DNA from 3 places in the Solibacillus sp. FSL W8-0372 genome. Region 2 is predicted to be linked to each of the others. Evidence: riboswitches for the same ligand, from Rfam matches in the RefSeq annotation. Region 2 holds a riboswitch; each other region holds the start of a gene.

Region 1 (7,224 bases), 1.2 Mb from region 2:
GAATTGCTGTCCTACTAATTGATATTTTTAAAGGAACAGCAGCCGTTTTGTTGCCACTGTTAGCTGTTTTCAGTGATAGCACTGTTCATCCGCTTATTCTTGGTATCGTTGCAGCTGCGGGGCATATGTTCCCGATATTCGCTAGCTTCCGCGGCGGTAAGGCCGTAGCTACAAGTGCAGGTATCATTTTAGGCTATAATTTGCCATTATTCATTGTTTTACTTATTGTATTTATTATTTCATTAAAGACAACAAAAATGGTGAGCTTAACGTCAATGATTGCTTCTACAGTGGCGATCATCTATGTAACGATTAATTGGATTGTTACAGGTGAATATGCCCTCTTTATTTTAGTAGCAATTTTAGCTTCCTTTATCTTTTATCGTCACCGAGAGAATATTATACGCATTAAAAACGGAACTGAACCAAAAATTAAAGGTTTTTAACATCCAGGCTGAAGGGTTATACTTTCAGCCTTTTTTGGTTCATTTAAGCAGGCGCGGGCTTTGTAAGTTTTTTTCATTTCCTGCATAATGACTATAGAGGTGAATTGTATGGAAATTAAATTAACAGAAAAAGCAGTCGAATGGTTTAAAGAAGAAATGGAAATAGAACATGGGGACTATATTCGCTTTTACGCACGCTATGGCGGCTCATCTCCCTTTCATGAAGGCTTTTCGTTAGGAATGACACGTGAGGAGCCACATGAAATAGGGATAGAAACTGTTATAGAGAATGTACACTTCTTTATTGAAAAGTCAGATGAATGGTTTTTTAATCACCACAATCTAATTGTAGACGTCGACGAGTCAATGGACGAGTTACGCTATTCCTATGAAAAATAGCCTTAAAAAGTAATAATATTTTAAATATATTGTAAATCCGTTTTTCACCCTTGTAATCGCTATAATGTGTAAAGATGATATTGACTACAAGAAGAGGGATTACAATTGAACGTGAAACAAGGATTTTATTGGCGCTGCCTATTTTTTATCGCAGGTATTATCGTTTTATCATTAGGTGTTGCCTTAACGATTAAAGGACAAACAATTGGAGTAGGTTCATGGGACGTGCTCCATATAGGACTTTATAAAAATCTCGGATTAACAATCGGGACTTGGTCCATCATTATCGGGTTACTTATTTTAGCGATTGACTCGATGTTATCTAAAAGATTACCGAAAATAGGTACTTATTTAGATATGTTTTTAACAGGTATTTTTATTGATATCTTTTTGTATGTGCTACCTCATGCTCACAACCTTTTGGAACAAACTTTATCGTTTGTCGTGGGAATTGTATTACTAGGTATCGGTTGTGGCATGTATATGGTAGCTAACCTCGGTGTCGGACCACGCGATACATTAATGCTATTATTAGTCCGTCGTTTAGGCTGGAGCGTGAACCGTGCACGTACGACAATGGAAGTATCAGTTGCTGTTATTGGCTTCCTATTAGGCGGTCCTGTTGGCGTAGGAACAGTAATTATGGCATTCGGCTTAGGGCCCGTTGTTCAGTGGGCTTTAAAATGGAATGAAAAACTGTTTTACCGTGCAGCAGGTGTAGAAAGCGCCGTAATTTAAATTGTGATGAAAGCGAACTTATTAAGTTTGCTTTCTTTTTTTATAAACAATTGTGACAATATTCAAAAAATACTTTCAGAATTTGAATAAATCAAGCATAGTAGTAATTGGAGGTGTTTTTTATGATAAAAATCGAAAATGTCCATCTTTACCGCAATGAAAAAGTAATTTTGAATAATTTAGACTGGCATGTACAAAAAGGACAGCATTGGGCCATTTTAGGCTTGAACGGTTCAGGAAAAACAACCTTGTTAAAAGTAATCAACGGCTATATTTGGCCGAACAATGGTAAAGTGCAAGTACTAGGTGAAACTTTCGGCAATACATATATCCCTACTCTCCGAACACGCATCGGCTGGGTAAGCAATGCAATGATTGACAGCTTCAACTGGCAGGATAATGCCATTGAAATTGTGCTTAGCGGAAAATTCGGTGCGCTCCGTCTATTTAATGACGTGTCCGATACAGAAATTGAGCAGGCACTATCCTTTATGAGACAGTTTCACTGCGATCATTTGGCGAATAAATCTTTTGAGCATTTATCGCAAGGTGAACGACAACGTGTACAAATTGCACGTGCTTTAATGGCAGAACCAGAAATATTAATATTGGATGAACCATGCGGCGGACTCGATCTTATAGAGCGGGAAAACTTACTGCAAAAGATTGAGCAAATAGCACAAGGCAATCACTGCCCTACACTTATTTATGTAACGCACCATGTAGAAGAAATTTTGCCTTGTTTCAGCCATGTACTGTTAATGAAAGATGGTGAAAGCGTAGCTGCAGATACTCGCGAAGTTATATTGAATGAACAATTGCTAAGTGATTTTTTTGGCCGTGAAGTAAGTTTGCAAATACAACAAGAACGTGCATGGATTGCAGTGAAATAGAAGTGAGCGGCTGAGCTATAACCCAAAAATTGATTTCCATTCCGGGACGCTTTCCGCGGGCACGGCCTGAGCCTGTAGTCTCAGGCGTCCGTGCTCCTGCGGTTACTCGTCGCAAAAAATTTTGCTTTTCCCGCTGGAGTCTCCCTCCATTCCAATCAATTTTTTATTTCTTTCCTAGCCATTTTTTTAAATATGATATTCGATATTTTCCTCAACAAAGTGCCATTCATAAGGTGTTTCTTGGTATACGTAATAGTTTAACCAGTTGTAGAACAATAGATGTGAATGGGCACGCCATACATTTTTTGGAGCATTTTGCGGGTCATTATTTGGGAAGTAATTAATTGGAACTTCCGTATTTTCTGGATCCTTTTCAACATCTCGGAAATATTCGTCCGATAGAGTCGTCGCATCATACTCTAAATGGCCTGTAATCATGATGTGCTTATTGTTTTTTGATTGAACGATAAATACCCCCGCATCGTCCGAATAGCTGAGCAGACGCAAATCTGGGTGCGCACGGACTTCGTCAATCGAGACAGATGTATGACGTGAATGAGGCGCAACATATTCATCACTGAAGCCTCGTACTAAATCGACCGTTAAATCGGTAATCACATGTGAATAGACGCCGGAGCATTTTTTAGGCAGCTCAAATTTCCCGATACCGAAATGATGATACAGTGCAGCTTGTGCTCCCCAACATATATACATAATTGATGTAACATTTTGATCGGCCCAATCCATTACATCGGTAATTTCCTTCCAGTATCCAACATCTTCAAATTGCATTTTCTCTACCGGTGCACCTGTGATAATCAAACCATCATATCGGCGGTGTTTAATTTCATCGAATGTTTGATAGAACGTATCTAAATGTGATTTGGAAACATTTTTTGATTCATATGTAGCGGTATTTAAAAATGTCACATCTACCTGTAGTGGTGTATTTCCGAGTAAACGCAATAATTGGAGCTCGGTTTTTTCTTTTTCCGGCATTAAATTGAACACTAAAATATTCAAAGGTCGAATTTGCTGAGTTTTCGCCCGGTCTTCCTCCATAACGAAAATTTTCTCTTTTCTCAGTAGCTCACCGGCCGGTAAATGTTTCGGAATATTAATCGGCATTACACTGTCCCCCTCTAATCTTTCTAAATAATCTTAGTTTCATAACGAAAGCTATTTCAAGCTTCTTTCCTTTCAAGTAAATCATAATAGCCGCAGGGGTTTGATTATTGGAGCAAGTACCTTCATACTTGCTGAAAAAACAAAAAACCCCTCATTCCAGCACAACAGAAATGAGAGGTTAATATACCCGTTCTTATCTGCCAAGGACTTTGCCTTGCTGGAAGTAGCACCTTTCTAGTTATACTAGAGGTTGCTGAAGCATCTACGGGCCAAGTTCCCTCCGCTTCTCTTGATAAGACTATTAAATTGACACTAGTGTAACACGGTAGCGTAAGTTTTGCAATAATTCAAAAAAATATATAAAACAAATACTGTCATGACCACACTTATACCTCAATAATTTAATTATATTTAATTAGGAGTACTTTTATATAAATTATTTAACTTCTTATTAAATCTAAATAATTTCCATAATAAATCATACTTCTGGAAAAAAGAAACGTATTGTATTTTAACGATAAAAAAACAACCCTCTTTTGAAGGTTGCTCAACTTCCGATATTGTAGTTGATCATCATTTCTTTTAATATATAAAACACTTTTACTAGCTCTCTAATTGCAGCATTTGCATTATTTCTATCTCTTATATTCCCACCACTATAATAATCTAACATATAATCCGCAACTAATTGACTTTGTATTATAAAGTCGAAAGCCATGCTAGTAAATATCATAAATAAAACTGCAAATACAAAATATGCAGTTGTGTGGGTTCCATTAATAATATAGTTATAAGCATCTCTATCAACAAAAGTGGGCTTATCTTCTAGGGGATAAGGAACAGGGAACAAGCACAACACACTTTACTCTTAATAGCTATATGGGCAGGTCTCCTGACATTGCTTCATCCTACTCGTTCTATCTGTTTTAAATAGTTAGTAATAAACTTTCTTCAGCATTCTTTCTGTCCGTTTCCCTCATATATGAAATAAGGTGAATCAACCTTTAATTGTTTACTGATAAATCTCTTATAGTTCTCTTCAAGAACTTTTTCAAAACTGTTCACTATGCGACTAATATCTTCAAGTTTGCCTGTTTCTTCAAATATCTTTTTCACTTTATAATCCAATCTTCTTGAATAGTTGGTTAGATACTCTCTGGCTACAGCCATCAACTGTTCTTCTAAATCCCAGCCTTCGTTAAAGTCATTTATAAGTCCTTCACGAAGGACTCTTTCAAGTCCTTCAATAAATTCTTTATAACTACCAACCTTACCTATGCTTTCTAGAATTTCTTTTTCATCGTAGTTTCGTATAGGGTCTCCCCAATGCATAATTTCTAAGTCAAATTCTAAGTTTCGTACAATTTGAGACAATAACACTCTCATCTCTTCAACTAGTTTTTTATCCCAAGAATACTTAATACCTATGATCTTAAAAGCTTGGTCATAGGAAACTTCCATCAATTTACATCTCGTAGAACACCAGAAAGATCTAAAGCCATCATGCAACTCTCTTAATACCTTTTCTCTTAGTTCATAGTTATCCATTGTCATTATCTTCCCCCAAAATCCCCGCTAGTATATCAAAAACGCCTTTCAACTTTAGCCCTCCTTATTATCGAGTCAGCAAAATTTACCAAACGATAATAGCATACCTCAAACACAAAAAAAACAATAAAAAGTGTGCTACGTCATTAAATAAACTTTGCTGTAATGAAGTTAGATGTATAATTAATGACTCAATAAATCAATTTTTGATTGCTCTCAAGTGCATACAGATAGCACAACCGCGCTATTTCATGAAAAGCTGATGCAAGTAAAATTTTCTATCCGCTTTAAAAGTTTCAAATGCGAATTTTAACAACAAAAATACACTTCTCATTATCTAAATTCAGATAATAAGAAGTGTATTATTATAATAAATAAATTGTAAAATACTCCGCTTCTTATCAAGTGACTCAAACTCTTGATCTTACTGGGTTTTCAAAATATATATTTACTCAGGCTTCAAATGCTCTTTCTCATAATTGAATAAAATCGTTTCAAGCCTCTCATCCCATACACCTGTTAATGTATTATATACACGCATAAAATGCCGATTTTCCTTTTGATTCAAAAGTGAAAAACATAGAACTGGAATATCATTAATTTGAATCGATTCGGTCGATATAACTTTTGTAATAAAAGTTGGGGCTTCCTGTTCGGACAAGGGTTGTTCGCTTAACTGCCGCTGAATAAATTCAATCAGCATCGATTCTTCAATCGCTTCAATTTCCTCGTTTTCAATCGCCGGAAATGGTTCAGGAAACTCCTCTAAATCAGCGAACTCCTCTAAATCACCTTCCAGCAGCTGTTCATGAATCGGACTATATTGCACAAAATGACTTGTTTGCTCAAGCTCCTCTTCAAAAATACCCGATTCAAGCTGTGCCATTCCTTTTGCCGTAAGTGTGAACACTTCATTTTCTTTTTCAATCATGCCCATTCGTAACATTTTATTAGTTAAATCATGGATAAATAACGGTTCAACTAATAAAATTTCCGCTAAAAGCTCGACATTTTTCAGCTTCGCCTTCTGGAATGAAATGAGCATCATCTTCATTAAAATATCCATCGCATTCCGCATAACAGGATGATAATGCACTTCCAACGTGTGGATGGGAATGGCGTATTGCATCTGCTTTTGAATTTCGATGTTCGGATTTTCGTTGAGTTCTTTTTGTAATTGTCCGGTTATGCTGTTTAAATCCACTGTATACACCTTTCCTTACATTGCAAAATAGCCGCTTTGCTCTTTTACTGTATTTAATACATGGGAATACATATCGCGTGTTTTCACATGTTTTGGACGTTTTGTAAACATATCGGTACTGCCAATCATAATAAGCAGTTCACGTGCGCGGGATAATGCAACATTTAAACGGCGATAATCTTTGGCAAACCCAATTTCTCCGCGCTCATGATCATGATTACGCACCATACTGACGATAATAACGTCCATCTCCATACCCTGGAACTTATCGACCGAGCCTGTACGAATGTGCAGGTGCGGTAAGCTAAGTTCCTGTTCTATGAGACGGTTTATACGTCTTACTTGCTCCGCGTAAAACGAAATGACTCCGACAGATTTTAGAGCATCTTGCGGGATTAACCCTTCCGCTTTTGCTTTTGCAGTCGCTTCATTCATTTCCATTAATTGTTGTTTAATCTGATCAAGCTCCGCTACATTGAATAAGCTGGAACCTTCTTTTACACGCTGTTCAAAATACGGCTTTTCATTCGGAATATCCAGCCACATTAAATGGTTGTCGCGCGTAATTTTAGAAGTTTGCAGGAAGTGATCGCGTACAGCATCCGAATCTTCCAAACCACATTGCAGACTTTCCTGTTCATTTTCATAAAACGGCGTGATAGTTGACATAATATTTTTATGCATACGATATTGCAGAGCAAGCATCGTTTTATTTTGGTTAGGTAAGTTATTGTAAAGGCGTTCGAATAACGATTCTTCCAGTAATTTTTCTAGTTCTCGTTTTTCCTCAAACGTCGTACTTTCTTTTACTACTTGCTCCAACGTTTCTTCAAATGTTGCATCCCCGACAAGTGGCGGCAATTGGTGA
Region 2 (7,224 bases):
ATATAACCCCCGCAATGCAATTCCAATTTTGATTTGTTTTTCTATATCCGTTACAATAAGGGAAAATGAATGGTAAAGAGGAGTTCTTTTATGACAGTGAAATTTATCCAATACCCAAAATGTACTACATGCAAAAAAGCACAGAAATGGCTAGATGAAAATGGTATTCAATATGAAAATATTAACATCGTTGAAGAAACGCCTTCTAAAGAGCAACTTAAAGCGTATTATGAAGCTAGTGGGTTGCCTTTAAAGAAATTCTTTAATACTTCAGGTATGAAATATCGTGAGCTGGAACTAAAAGACAAATTGCCTTCGATGTCTGATGATGAGCAATTAGAGCTATTAGCTTCAGATGGTATGTTAATCAAGCGTCCAATAGTGACAGATGGCAAAAAATTAACATTAGGTTTTAAGGAGTCTGACTTCTCAGAATCGTGGAAATAAACCGGTATTCACGTTGTATTTCCGAACGAAATATGGCAAAATGAAGTTGAATGTACTACATAATAACTGGAGGTTTTTTAATGAGCACACCTAAAGAGTTACTTTATTCAAAAGAGCATGAGTGGGTTAAAGTTGAAGACGGCAAAGCAACAATCGGAATTACAGATTTTGCACAAGCTGAATTAGGGGACATCGTGTTTGTGGAGTTACCGGAAGTAGGCGATGAAGTTTCAAAGGATCAGCCATTCGGTAGTGTAGAATCTGTTAAAACTGTTTCGGAACTTTATGCTCCAATCTCAGGTAAAGTTGTTGCGATTAACGAAGAACTTTTAGACAACCCAGAATACGTAAATGAATCTCCTTACGGTACAGCTTGGATGATTACGGTTGAAGTAACGAACGACGAAGAAGTTAAAGAATTAATGGATGCAGATGCTTATACTGCATTAATTGAACAATAAATGTTTCAACACCAAAGCCTATTAGTTAAAGGTTTTGGTGTTTTTTTGCTATTGTATAGATAGCCGTAATTGATGAAAGGAAGCGTATCTCTATGGGAAAATGCATTGTAGTTGAAGGACGGGCCGATAAAATGAGGTTAATTCCTTTATTGGCTGAAGAAGTCACGATAATTTGTACTAATGGAACAATAAGTGAAGTCAATTTAATCGAATTACTAGAAGACTATGAGCATTATGAAATTGTGACAATGTTTGATGCAGACAAAAATGGTGAAAAGTTAAGAAAACTAATGAACCGGGCATTTCCTGAAGTAACTCAGCTAATTATACCTCGAGAATATGTAGAGGTAGAAAAGACTCCCAAACTAATTTTACGGAACTTATTAATACAAGCAAAATTTTTAATAAAAGAAGGATGACTTAAATATGGAACAATGGTCAAGAGAGCAGTGGGAACAAAATATACAACAATATGATCAAACCGCATTTTTCCTATACACCCCAATGTGCGGTACTTGTGAACTTTCGGAAAGAATGCTGAAAGTAGTTGAGAAATTACTACCAGATTTACCACTAGGTATGGCAAATATCAATTATATTGAGGGGTTGGCCAACGATTTGAAAATCGAAAGCGTACCTTGTTTAATTGTTTCTGACAATGGAAAAGTGTCAAAAAAGTTATATGCATTTAAATCCGTACCATTTTTGTATGAAATATTAAAAAAGTAATTGACGTCTTCTCTTTAGCATGATAAAGTAACAGACATAATAATAAAACTTAATAACGTTGCTCTTATAAAGAGAGGTGGAGGGAAGTGCCCTATGAAGCCCGGCAACCAGCATTTTATGCAAAGGTGCCAATTCACACAAAGTTTAAACTTTGAAAGATGAGAGAACGGTTTACCGTATAAATTTTTATGTGAAACCTTTCTACTTGTCGTGAGTAGGAAGGTTTTTTTGGTGTAATTTTATTTTCGAAGATGCGAAAAAAACACTAAAAACATTATATTGAAATTACAGGTAGGTTATTTCAAGAGAAGGGGTACGACGCATGATTGATATACAAAATATCACGAAAGTATATAACACAAAAAACGGTGAGCTTACAGCGGTAGACAATGTTAGCTTATCGATTGAAAAAGGAGAAATATACGGTATTATCGGCTACAGTGGTGCTGGTAAAAGTACAATGATCCGCCTATTAAATGGTCTGGAAAAACCTTCAACAGGTTCAGTTATTGTAGGTGGACAGGATATTTCTAAAGCATCAGGGGCAAAGTTAAGAGAAGCACGCCAAAAAATTAGTATGATATTTCAGCACTTTAATTTACTTTGGTCGCGCACAGTCGAAGAAAATATTGCATTTCCTCTTGAAATCGCTGGTGTTTCCAAATCTCAGCGTGCCAAACGAGTGGAAGAGCTGATTGAACTAGTAGGTCTAAAAGGAAGAGGAAAAGCCTATCCATCACAACTTTCAGGTGGTCAAAAACAACGTGTCGGCATAGCCCGCGCATTAGCGAACAACCCGGAAGTTCTTCTATGTGATGAAGCCACTTCAGCACTTGATCCAGAGACGACGGATTCTATTTTAGAGCTATTACTGGATATTAATAAAAAGATCGGCTTAACAATTGTACTGATTACACATGAAATGCATGTTATTCGCAAAATCTGTAACCGTGTGGCTGTTATGGAAGCAGGAAAAGTAGTGGAACAGGGAGATGTTCTGCAGGTCTTCCAACACCCACAAGCGCCGATTACCAAAAATTTCGTTTCGCAAGCTTCTGGAGAAACGCAGGAAATGCAGGCGTCACTAGAGCAAATTTTAGCCAATTACCCAGCAGGAAAAATTGCCAAATTAACATTTGCGGAGGCAACGACAGAACAGCCGGTAATATCTCAGATGATTAAGCAATTTGACATAGTCGTTAATATCGTTCACGGGAAAATATCCAATACAACAGCCGGTTCATTCGGTACGCTATTTATTCATATCGATGGTGAGCAACACGAAGTAGAGAAGGCATTAAACTTCTTAACAATGCAGGAAATTCAAACGGAGGTGATTGAGCATGCTTAATCAATTATTTCCGAACGTTGACTGGGGTAAAATGCTCGACGCAACATATGAAACTGTTTATATGACAGCTGTAGCGACGGTCATTACATTCATCCTCGGAATTCTAATAGGAATTGTATTGTTTTTAACAAGTGACAACCAGTTATGGGCAAATAAAGTCGTTCACTTTTTGACTGGGTCGCTCGTAAATATTTTCCGTTCGATTCCATTTATCGTATTAATTATTTTATTAATACCGTTTACAAAGTTTTTACTTGGAACGATTCGTGGTGCCAATGCAGCATTACCAGCACTTATTATCGGTGCGGCACCATTTTATGCACGCATGGTATTAATCGCACTAAGAGAAATTGATAAAGGTGTTATCGAAGCAGCCCGTTCAATGGGAGCTAAAACATCAACTATTATTTGGAAAGTGTTAATTCCGGAAAGCTTACCTGCATTAATTTCCGGTATAACAGTAACAGCAGTAGCATTAGTAGGCTATACAGCAATGGCTGGTATTATCGGTGCAGGCGGCTTAGGGAATTTAGCGTTCCTTGATGGATTCCAGCGTAATCGTACTGATGTCACGCTTATGGCGACAGTTTTAATTTTAGTTGTAGTATTTATCATTCAATATATTGGTGACTTTATTACAGTAAAAGTGGACAAACGATAGTTCGTGACTTACAGGTCATAATTATATAAGCCAAAGTTTTTTGAGCAATAATAAACGCAATCTTGAAAGAGTGCGCGTTTATACATTTAATTTACAGAATATAAAAATTGTTCGGTTAATAATGGCTAAAAATTACAAATAGAGAATAGGGGTAAAACAGATGAAAAAATTATTATCAGGCATTATTTTAGGAGCTTCAGTATTAGCATTAGCAGCATGTGGTGGAGATGAAGATACATTAAAAGTAGGCGCGTCAAATACGCCGCACGCGGTAATCTTAGAAAAAGTAAAACCAATTTTAGAGGAGCAAGGCATTGAGCTGGAGATTGCTACATACACAGATTATGTCCTTCCAAACCAAGATTTAGAAAACGGTGATATCGACGCTAACTACTTCCAACATATCCCTTATTTCGAAGCTCAAAAAGCAGATTTCGATTATGACTTTGCAAATGCAGGCGGTATTCACATCGAGCCAATCGGTGTTTACTCTAAAAAATACAAATCTTTAGAAGAGCTTCCTGAAGGGGCGACAATTTTACTGTCAAACTCTGTAGCAGACCATGGACGTATGCTTTCATTGCTTGAAACACAAGGTTTAATTACATTAGCAGATGGTATTGATAAAACAAAAGCAGAAACAAAAGACATTGTAGATAATCCGAAAAACTTTGTATTTGATGCAAACACTGCAGCAGAACTATTAGTGCAAATGTATGAAAATGAAGAAGGCGATGCAGTGTTAATTAACTCGAACTTCGCAATTGATAATGGAATTAACCCATTGGAAGATTCAATCGCAATCGAGTCAAGTGAATCACCATATGTAAACATTATTGCTGTGAATTCTGGTGAAGAGGATTCTAAAGAGATTAAAGCATTAGTAGAAGCATTACGTTCAAAAGAAATTCAAGACTTTATCCTTGAAGAATGGGGCGGCTCTGTAGTACCTGTTTCAGGTGAATAAAATACTTGGAGTTGCTTAATTAGGCAGTCATTGCAAAGAGATTAGCTGAGAGGATTCTCAACTAATCTCTTTTTTTATTGGAATCTTGTTAAACGTGAGTAAAATTTAGACACAAAATCTACAAATACTTTTTCAGATGGGGCGAGGTCACGGGTCGATGGTGCAATTATGCCGACTGTCCGTCTTATGGATGGGATTGCAATAGGTACTTTTACTGTCATACGAGGTGTGGAATCGTATAAAGAGCTTTCTGGTAAAAGCGTAACACCAATTCCAGCTGCTACAAGTCCTTTTAAAGCATCCATATCTTCTCCTTCAGAAGTAATTGTTGGCATAAAACCTACAGAGCGACAAGCGTCGACTGCTACTTTATTTAATATATATCCTTCTGGGAAAAGAACAAATTGATCACTTCGTAAATCGACTAAATTAATTTTATCCCTTTTAGCCAATGGATGTGTTGCGGGTAGTAATGCATGAATACTTTCGCTAAATAAAACCGTCGTATTGATTGATTCGTCTTTAGGGGGTAAAGGGCCGAGTAACGCTAAATTAAGTTCCCGATTTTTAACGGCTTCGATTAAATATTTATAAGAACCTTGGCGTAAATGGAAAGCGATATCCGGATATTCTTTTTTGAATGCGGAAATGACTGATGGTAATACATAGCTTGCTAGACTAGTTGGAAAACCAACTTTAATCACCCCTTTTGCCGGGTCTAGGTATTCTTCCACTTGTTTAGCAGCAAAGTCAATGGCCTTTAGTGCAGTAATGCTGTGTTCCAAAAAAGTTTTACCAATCGGTGTCAGTTTGACGTTACGTCCAATACGCTCGAAAAGTGCCGCTCCAAGCTCTTCTTCCAAATTGGCAATTTGCCTGCTGATTGCAGACTGGGCAACATGTAGATGCTCTGCTGCCTCTGAAATATGTTCTCGTTCTGCTACCTCGACAAAGTAACGTAATTGTCTTAATTCCACTAATCCCACCCCATTCATCTAAAAAATAGATTGTTTATATCCAAACTATATATTGTTTATATTATTTCGAAAACTTTAAAATGTAAATACGTTATTGAAAGAATGAGGGGGAATTAATATGAGTTTTCACCAGTTGCCAGGAGCACAAGGTTTATATAATCCACAGTTTGAACATGACGCGTGTGGTATCGGAATGTACGCTAACATAAAAGGGAAACCATCACATACGATTGTAAAAAAAGGTTTAGAAATGTTATGTCGTTTAGAACACCGTGCTGGACGTGGCGGGGACGGTAAGACAGGCGACGGAGCAGGGTTAATGGTACAAATTCCACACGACTTCTTTAAATTAAATTGTCCGGAAATTAATTTACCTGAAAAAGGAGCTTACGGTGTAGGGCAAATTTTCTTTACGAACGATGAAATCGAACGTAAGAAAATTGAACAAAAAATGAACGAATTAATTCAGCAAGAAGGCCAGGAACTTATCGGCTGGCGAACTGCTCCCATCAATAAAGAAAATTTAAGTGAAATTGCAAAATCTACTGCACCGGTTGTTCGACAAGTATTTATAAAAGCTCATTCACAAAATCAGCAAATATTTGAACGGAAATTATATGTTATTCGTAAACAATTGGAACATTGGGCGGTAGAGCAAGGCTTTGAGCTTTATATCCCTAGTCTTTCAAGTCAGACAATGGTTTTTAAAGGTTTACTAGCTCCAGAGGAAGTAAGCGAATTTTATATTGACTTACAAAATGAAAGCTTTGTTTCTGCTTTAGCGCTTGTCCATTCTCGATATTCGACTAATACATTCCCATCATGGAAACGCGCGCACCCTAATCGTTACATCATTCATAATGGTGAGATTAACACATTGCGTGGGAATATTAACTGGATGCGAGCACGTGAGCAACAATTTGTATCACAGGTTTTTGGAGAGGATCTACAGAAGCTGTTACCAATTATCGATGCAACAGGTTCAGATTCTTCCATGCTTGATAATGCATTCGAATTTTTAGTATTAGCAGGACGTTCACCGGCAGAGGCAGCAATGATGATGATTCCTGAGCCGTGGACGGAAAATCCACGCATTGAAGAAAATCGTAAAGCATTTTATCAATATCATTCCAGCTTAATGGAACCTTGGGATGGTCCGACAGCCATTTGTTTCACAGATGGTAAACAAATTGGAGCGATATTAGATCGAAATGGCTTACGTCCAGGAAGACTATATGTAACAAAAGATGATCATGTTATTTTCTCTTCTGAAACTGGGGTTGTGGATTATGCAGAAGAAGATATTTTATATAAAGACCGTTTAAGCCCTGGACGTATGTTGTTAATCGACTTAGAGCAGGGGAAAATCATTTCGGATGAAGAACTGAAGTCTCAAATGGCAGCAGCGAAACCGTATGCTGCATGGTTAAAAGAAAACATGATAGAGCTTAAAGCGAAAGATGAAAAAATTGTTGAATTAAATGACATCACTTTACGTCAAAAGATTCATGGATATACTTTTGAAGATGTTCAAAAATATATTGTACCGCTTGCTAAAGAAGGAAAAGATCCGCTTGGTTCGATGGGGAATGATTCACCGCTAGCTGTATTATCAGATCGACCACAATCAT
Region 3 (7,224 bases), 630 kb from region 2:
TAATAAAACAGCACGATCATCCTGGTCAGCTAGCATTTGTTCTAAATTGCCCTTTAACCCTAAATGATGTCCGATTAATGTACGCATATTTACATATGGGTGTAAATGGGCAATCGAGTAGTCCGGTTTAATATGCGGCACTAAATCTTTCGGCTTCCATACGTCAGCTTCCTTCACTGTGCGAACAGGCTTAACGGCAACAGCCACAGGTCGTGCCGCGCGTTTTGCATCTGATTCTATACGTTTTTCCCGAGAATCACGTAACTCTTCTAACAGTGCTTCACGCTCGTTTACATTCATTAATCGGTTTGCCTGTTCCAACCCTTGCATCGCATCTTTTGAATAAATGACCGGTCCATCATATTGAGCGGCAATTTTTGTTTCCGTAAAGCGTCTCGATAATGCTGCACCACCTACTAAAATCGGCACATCAATTCCTGCTTCTTTAAAGTCCTGTGCTGTAATGACCATTTGCTGAGCTGATTTCACTAGTAATCCTGATAAACCAATAAAATCAGGCTTTTCCTTACGAACAGCTTCAATAAGTTGGGCTGGGGTTACTTTAATCCCTAAATCCACAACACGGAAGCCGTTATTACTTAATATAATATCGACTAAGTTTTTTCCGATATCATGGACATCACCTTTAACGGTTGCTAAAACCATCGTTCCTTTAGTAGAACTCGTATCGCCTTTTTCCATGAATTGTTCTAAATGAGCTACTGCCGCTTTCATGACACCTGCACTTTGCAGTACTTCGGCTACAATTAACTGGTTTTCATTAAATAGGCGACCAACTTCCGCCATTCCCGCCATTAATGGCCCATTAATAATATCCAGTGGTGCATCGAATTTTTCCAGTGCTGCATTTAAATCTTCAATTAAACCTTCTTTCGTACCTTCTAATATGTAATACGCAAGACGTTCTTCCACTGTCGCCGGTAATTCTTTCACGACTGCATCTTTCTTTTTATCGCGGTAAAAGTCTGTAAATACAGCGAGTGTTTTATCATTTGTATTAAAGATTAAATCGTTCGCCAGCTTGATCTCCTCTTCAGGAATCGATGCATAGCGCTCCAGTTTTTCAGTATTTACAATCGCATAGTCCAAGCCTGCTTGTGTACAGTGATATAAGTACACGGCATTTAATACTTCACGTCCAACTGGTGGTAAACCGAACGAAACATTACTTACACCGAGCACTGTTAAGCAGCCAGGTAAATGTTCTTTAATGAGGCGAATCCCTTCGATTGTTTCCTCAGCGGCACCAATATATTGCTCGTCACCTGTACCTACCGGGAACATTAACGGGTCAAAGATAATGTCTTCTGCTGACATGCCCCATTTTTCTGTTAACAGCTTATAAGAACGCTTCGCTACTTCAAGCTTTTGCTCACGTGTAATAGCCATTCCAGTTTCATCAATCGTACCGACAACAAGTGAAGCCCCATATTTTTTCACGAGTGGCATAACAGCATCGAAACGCTCTTCTCCATCTTCCAAGTTAATCGAGTTAATAATGGCCTTCCCTTGCGAAAACTTCAGTGCGACTTCCATTACATTTTCATCTGTAGAGTCAATTACAAGCGGCACTTTAACTTTTTTCACAACTTCCTGCATGAAGTTTTTCATATCTTCTACTTCATCACGGTCAGGGTTTGCTAAACAAATATCGATGACATGCGCCCCGTTTTTCACTTGTGCACGCGCAATTTCCGCTGCTTCTTCAAATTTGCCGTCAACAATCAGGTTTTTGAATTTACGAGAGCCGATTACATTCGTACGCTCTCCGATAAATAACGGACGCATAGATTCATCATATTGCAAAGGCTCGATACCCGATACGACATGTCCGTGTGTTACATCTTTCGGCTCACGCGGTTTATAGCCATCTACAGCTTCACGGATCGCCGCGATATGTGCTGGCGTTGTGCCACAGCAGCCGCCGACAATGTTTAGCCAGCCTTTTTCTGCGAAGCCTTGCAGTTTTTTCGATAATGAATCCGGCGTTTCATGATAGCAGCCTTCCTCGTCCGGTAAACCTGCATTCGGATAACAGCTAATATAGCCATTCGAAAGTTCCGCCAATGAACGGATATGATCGGTCATAAATTCCGGACCTGTCGCACAGTTCAGTCCGACAGACAACGGTTTAATGTGCTCAATAGAAATATAAAATGCTTCGATTGATTGCCCGGCAAGCGTTGTTCCCATCGGCTCAATAGTCCCTGAAATCATGACAGGCAGCTCTTTGCCAAGCTCTTCGAATGCACGGTGAATCGCAATCGTTCCTGCTTTAACATTGAGCATATCCTGGGAAGTTTCCATTAAGAGCAGATCCGCCCCAGCTTCGATTAGCGCTTTTGCCTGTATATAAAAGTTTTCTTCTAGCTCTTCAAAACTAATACCACCTGTTACCGACAATGTTTTTGTCGTTGGGCCGATTGCACCTGCGACAAAGCGGGGCCATTCTGGTGTCGAAAATTCTTCTGCCGCCTCTAGTGCAATTTCAACCGCCCGCTTATTAATTTCAACCGCCTTGTCACCTAAGTCATATTCATCCAATACGAGTGGTGTTCCACCAAACGTATTGGTACAAATAATATCAGCGCCAGCAGCTAAATATTCACGGTGGATTTTACCCAATACATCAGGTCTTGTAAGTACCAGGTTTTCATTACAACCATCTAAGTCTTCTCCGCCAAAATCTTCATATGTTAGGTTTTCTGCCTGAAGCATCGTCCCCATAGCACCATCGATGATTAAGATTCTTTTTTGTAATTGCTCATGAATTGGGTGATTATACATTCGACTGAACTCCTTTACTTTCCACATCATATTGTTTTACATAGTTCATTAATTCCAGCGTCATATCATAGCGTAAAAACGGTGTTATTAAATAAATACCGTTAAAGTATTTACATGCCGTATCGAGCAGCTCTTTGGCAATGGCGATTCCTTCTGCTGTCGATGTTTCCTTGTCATCCCCGCAAGCAGCCATGCGCGCAAGTACTTCATCGGACAATTTAATGCCTGGTACTTCATGATGTAAAAATTCCGCGCTGCGTGAAGATGTAAGTGGCATAATCCCGATATAAATCGGTGTTTCCAAATGCTTTGTTGCCTCGTAGATTTCGATAATCTTTTCTTTCGTATAAACCGGCTGTGAAATAAAGTAATCTGCACCATGCTCGATTTTCTTCTCTAAACGAGCTACAGCACGGTCCAATACACGGACATTCGGATTAAAGGCAGCAGCCACAGAAAAATCCGCCTGTTTTCGCAGCGATTTCCCAGTAAAAGAGCTGCCTTTATTTAGCTGCTTAATAAGTGAAATAAGCTCCATTGACGAAACATCATAAACGCTCGTCGCCCCCGGGAAATCCCCCACTTTTGTCGGGTCCCCAGTGATGACTAAAATATCGTGAAGTTCCAGCGCATCAAGTCCCATTAAATGTGACTGGAGCCCAATTAAATTGCGGTCACGGCACGTTAAATGCGGCAATGAACGAATTCCATGCTCTTTTAAAATCGCAGCCATTGCGATATTACTGATGCGCGGGGATGCAAGTGAGTTATCCGCCATCATAATGACATCGGCTCCCGCTTTTGCCAGTTGTTTTGCTCCTTCGACAAACCCGTCAATTTCCAGATGACGCGGTGTATCAAGTTCCACAATAACAGAACGTTCACGTTTTGCTTTTTCATGGAGCGGCTCTTGCTTACGTGGCTCCGGAATACGGACAAATTGTGTATGCCCTGGTTTTTCTTCTTTCGTTTCAATTGGTTGCATATTCGCCAGACGTTGTTTTACCGCCGCAATATGCTTCGGTGTCGTCCCACAACAACCGCCAATTAAACGGACACCTTGATTTACGAGTTCAACGGCCGCACGTGCGAAATAATCCGTTTCTGATTCATAGACAACACGACCATCTTCAATATCTAATAACGAAGCATTCGGGTAAGCTGATAAAAAAGCCTTGTTCGGTAAGTTGACTCCTTCAAACGCTTGAATTGTATGGAAAGGACCTAACCGGCAGTTACTCCCAACAATATCTGCACCTAACCTTTCCAAATCATGAAATGCTTCATTTAAAGACATTAAATTTTGAAGAACACCTGGTTCCTGCATTGTCACTTGAGCAATGATCGGTAAATCGGTCATTGAACGTAATAGGTGGACACAATGCGATAATTCTTCAAAATCGTAATACGTTTCCAATAAGAATCCATCCGGTTCGCCAGCTAGTAATACTTCCACTTGCTCTTGAAAGGCAGTTAAGATTTCATCTAATGTTGCATCACTTTTTCGAATCCCTCGAATACCTCCGATTGTTGCCAGAACATACTGCCCTCCCGGAGCAGCTGCACGCTTCGCAATCTTCAGCGCAGCTTCGTTAAATTCTTTTACTCGATTTTCAAAACCATATCGAGCTAACTTAATCGCATTCGCTCCATATGTATTTGTTTGAATAATATCTGCACCTACAGCAATATATTCACTATGAATTTTCTCGATAATTTCAGGTCGTGCAATATTCATTTCCTCATGGCAGTAATCCAACCCATAAGAATAAAGTAAAGTTCCAATTGCTCCGTCCGCCGTTAAAACGCGTGTTTTTAAATCTTGTAATAAACCCAATTATTTCACTCCATTATTCACAGTATTTTCAGTATATTTTTAATACAAAAAAGCCTTCTTTCACTAAGCAAAAGAAGGCTTGATAGTTGTCAGTCGTCAACTTAATCCCTTCTCATCTTCTGGCTATCGCCACTGGATTTAGCACCTGACATAATGTTGGTTGCTGAAGTTTCAACGGGCCAGTCCCTCAACTTCTCTCGATAAGAAATTTTATGAATTTTTCAAAAAATTTAAAATTATTTAAGCTATCATATCGTTATCTAAATAAGACGTCAATACCCTTTAGCCTAATAAAGTATTTCTTTACATAATTCGTGCAATAATTTGTTCCGCCGTTTTTTTACCGTTTTGAATACAAGCGCCGATCCCTACCCCAAAGTACGAACATCCAGCTAAAAGCAGGTTCGGATAGTGCACTTCTAAATAGTCCACAACTTTAGATAACGCTTCATTATGCGCTAAATCATAGCGGGGCATCTGATTAATCCATTTCGTTACATTTACGACGGTTGGTTTCGCTTCAATACCCAAACTTAAACGAATATCCTCCATTGCGACTTTCTCCAACTCTTCATCTGACATGGCTGCCAGTTCTTCATAACGCGGATTAATATTTTTATAAAATAAACGAACGAGCAGATTCCCTTCTGCTGAAGTATGCTTCCATTTACGACTTGTCCAAGTAGATGCATTACACACTAAATCACTATTATGGGAAACGATGAAACCTGTACCATCTGCCGGTAAAACACTATCCGGTACATCAAAGCCAACATACATCGTTAATGCAGATGCTGTTGTAAACTTTTCTAACTGTCTATCCAATTTGTCATCTTGCAATAAAGTACGTACTGTATTATTCGGTACAGCAAGGACCACAATATCCGCTATAATCGTTTCGTCTTCTAATACAACTTTATACTGTTCCCCTACTTTTTGTATTTGCTCAGTTGCAGCTTTTTTTATGAATTCCACTTCCGGCAATTGCTCTTCAAGGTGGTCAATTAATGAAGATAAACCTTTTTCGAAAGATATAAATTTCTTATCCGCTGCTTTTTCAAACTGCTCGCGATTAGCTTCAAAGCCTTTCATAATCGATCCATAATTATTTTTATAATCAACTAAATACGGTAGCGTTGACGCTAAGCTCAGCTGGTATAAATCTCCCGAATATACCCCTGCCAATACAGGAGCAATTTGTTTTCGCACAATTTCTTCACCTAAAAAATATTCCAAAAATGCACCAATGGAACTTTCCTTCGTAAAATCTGTATTTGGAATGTCTATATCCTGTAATGCTCTTTTCTTTCCTTCTTCTGAAATTAACGTGCTCGACATAAGTGATTCCACGCTCATCGGAATCCCGAATGTAGACCCCGCGGGAATAGCATGTAGCTCATTATTAGTATGAATGTAGGAAATGCCTGTTTCGTTATAAACAAGCTTCGATTCAAAGTTAAGTTCCTTCACAAGCTCTAACACATTCGGATGGCGGGCAACAATGGAATCCGCGCCGGTTTCCATAATAAACCCTCCTTCATGTACGGAATGTATTTTTCCACCTAAATAAGGATTTTTTTCGATTAATACTAATCGTGCTTCGATATTCTTTTCGTGCATTTGATTTTTCAAATAATGCATTGTACATAATCCAGTAATTCCGCCACCTACAACTACTACTGTTTTCATGTTGTTCTCTCCTATTTCGTTCGCTATTTCTTCTCTTAGTATAATCTTTTTTACAAGAGATATGGACAGACAGATCAAACAATTTTTGAAATTTAATGTTGAGCCTATTCATTAGCTATTATTTAAAGCAAAAAAGCTATACGAAAAGGTTTAGATCCTTTCGCATAGCATTCATTTACTTTATTCTAAGTCCTTTGAAATTTGCGCCAATGTATCTGCTGAATTTGTTACTTCATCAAAGGCACCCGCAAGTTCTACAATAACTTCTCCAATTAGTTCCATCTCTTGCTCAACTAAATCATTTTGCTTTTTCGTTTCAACCATTGAATCAACAATGGCATTAAACTGAACTTCAGTAGATTTCATACTTTCTTCCCCGACAAGTAAAACCGATTTTATTTCCTTCAATGACTCGAGCAGCTTTGTCGTACGGCTATCCGTATTTTGAAGCAATACTTCTACATTTAATGCTGAATTTTTCGTCTGCTCCGATAGTTTCCGCACTTCACCCGCTACAACACCAAAGCCTTTTCCAGCTTCGCCGGCACGGGCTGCTTCTATCGCTGCATTTAACGCCAATAAATTGGTTTGATTCGCAATGCTTGTTACTATACCCATCGTAGATTCCATCTCTTTTGATATGTCGGCTAGTTTATCGATTTCTGATGAAATCATTGCTACTGATTGATTTATTGCGTTCATACTTTCTGATTGGTTGCGTACTTGAACTTTCCCTTGATTTGCCTGTTCTGTAGCCACTGATGAAATATCACTCGCTTTTTTCGAATGGGAGACTATAACCATGGATTGTGCAGTTAACTGTTGGAACGATGCATTTGTTTGCTCAGACATGGCCGCTAAATTAGAGGAAGACTCAATAATAGAGTTTC

Evidence for each region. Region 2 has a riboswitch for S-adenosylmethionine ahead of MKY13_RS15220 (methionine ABC transporter ATP-binding protein). Riboswitches for the same ligand answer to the same signal wherever they lie in the genome.
Region 1: linked by a shared signal. The riboswitch ahead of metA (homoserine O-succinyltransferase) and the one ahead of MKY13_RS15220 (methionine ABC transporter ATP-binding protein) in region 2 are both predicted to bind S-adenosylmethionine.
Region 3: linked by a shared signal. The riboswitch ahead of MKY13_RS18305 (bifunctional homocysteine S-methyltransferase/methylenetetrahydrofolate reductase) and the one ahead of MKY13_RS15220 (methionine ABC transporter ATP-binding protein) in region 2 are both predicted to bind S-adenosylmethionine.

What each region holds. Positions count from the first base shown of each region.
Region 1 covers NZ_CP150204.1:1,759,931-1,767,154, reverse strand. The annotation lists gene plsY (glycerol-3-phosphate 1-O-acyltransferase PlsY) at 1-446, shown strand, start outside; gene MKY13_RS08685 (HesB/YadR/YfhF family protein) at 555-845, shown strand; gene MKY13_RS08680 (YitT family protein) at 957-1,583, shown strand; gene MKY13_RS08675 (ABC transporter ATP-binding protein) at 1,706-2,476, shown strand; gene metA (homoserine O-succinyltransferase) at 2,663-3,604, opposite strand; SAM riboswitch class I at 3,795-3,903, opposite strand; gene MKY13_RS08665 (hypothetical protein) at 4,152-4,454, opposite strand; gene MKY13_RS08660 (hypothetical protein) at 4,556-5,158, opposite strand; gene MKY13_RS08655 (nucleoside-diphosphate sugar epimerase) at 5,601-6,365, opposite strand; gene MKY13_RS08650 (AAA domain-containing protein) at 6,372-7,224, opposite strand, start outside.
Region 2 covers NZ_CP150204.1:2,955,937-2,963,160, reverse strand. The annotation lists gene MKY13_RS15240 (arsenate reductase family protein) at 91-447, shown strand; gene gcvH (glycine cleavage system protein GcvH) at 528-908, shown strand; gene MKY13_RS15230 (toprim domain-containing protein) at 1,001-1,327, shown strand; gene MKY13_RS15225 (thioredoxin family protein) at 1,335-1,637, shown strand; SAM riboswitch class I at 1,699-1,802, shown strand; gene MKY13_RS15220 (methionine ABC transporter ATP-binding protein) at 1,960-2,988, shown strand; gene MKY13_RS15215 (methionine ABC transporter permease) at 2,981-3,649, shown strand; gene MKY13_RS15210 (MetQ/NlpA family ABC transporter substrate-binding protein) at 3,810-4,616, shown strand; gene MKY13_RS15205 (LysR family transcriptional regulator) at 4,691-5,593, opposite strand; gene gltB (glutamate synthase large subunit) at 5,712-7,224, shown strand, end outside.
Region 3 covers NZ_CP150204.1:3,584,043-3,591,266, forward strand. The annotation lists gene metH (methionine synthase) at 1-2,808, opposite strand, end outside; gene MKY13_RS18305 (bifunctional homocysteine S-methyltransferase/methylenetetrahydrofolate reductase) at 2,801-4,645, opposite strand; SAM riboswitch class I at 4,755-4,852, opposite strand; gene hemG (protoporphyrinogen oxidase) at 4,949-6,334, opposite strand; gene MKY13_RS18315 (globin-coupled sensor protein) at 6,515-7,224, opposite strand, start outside.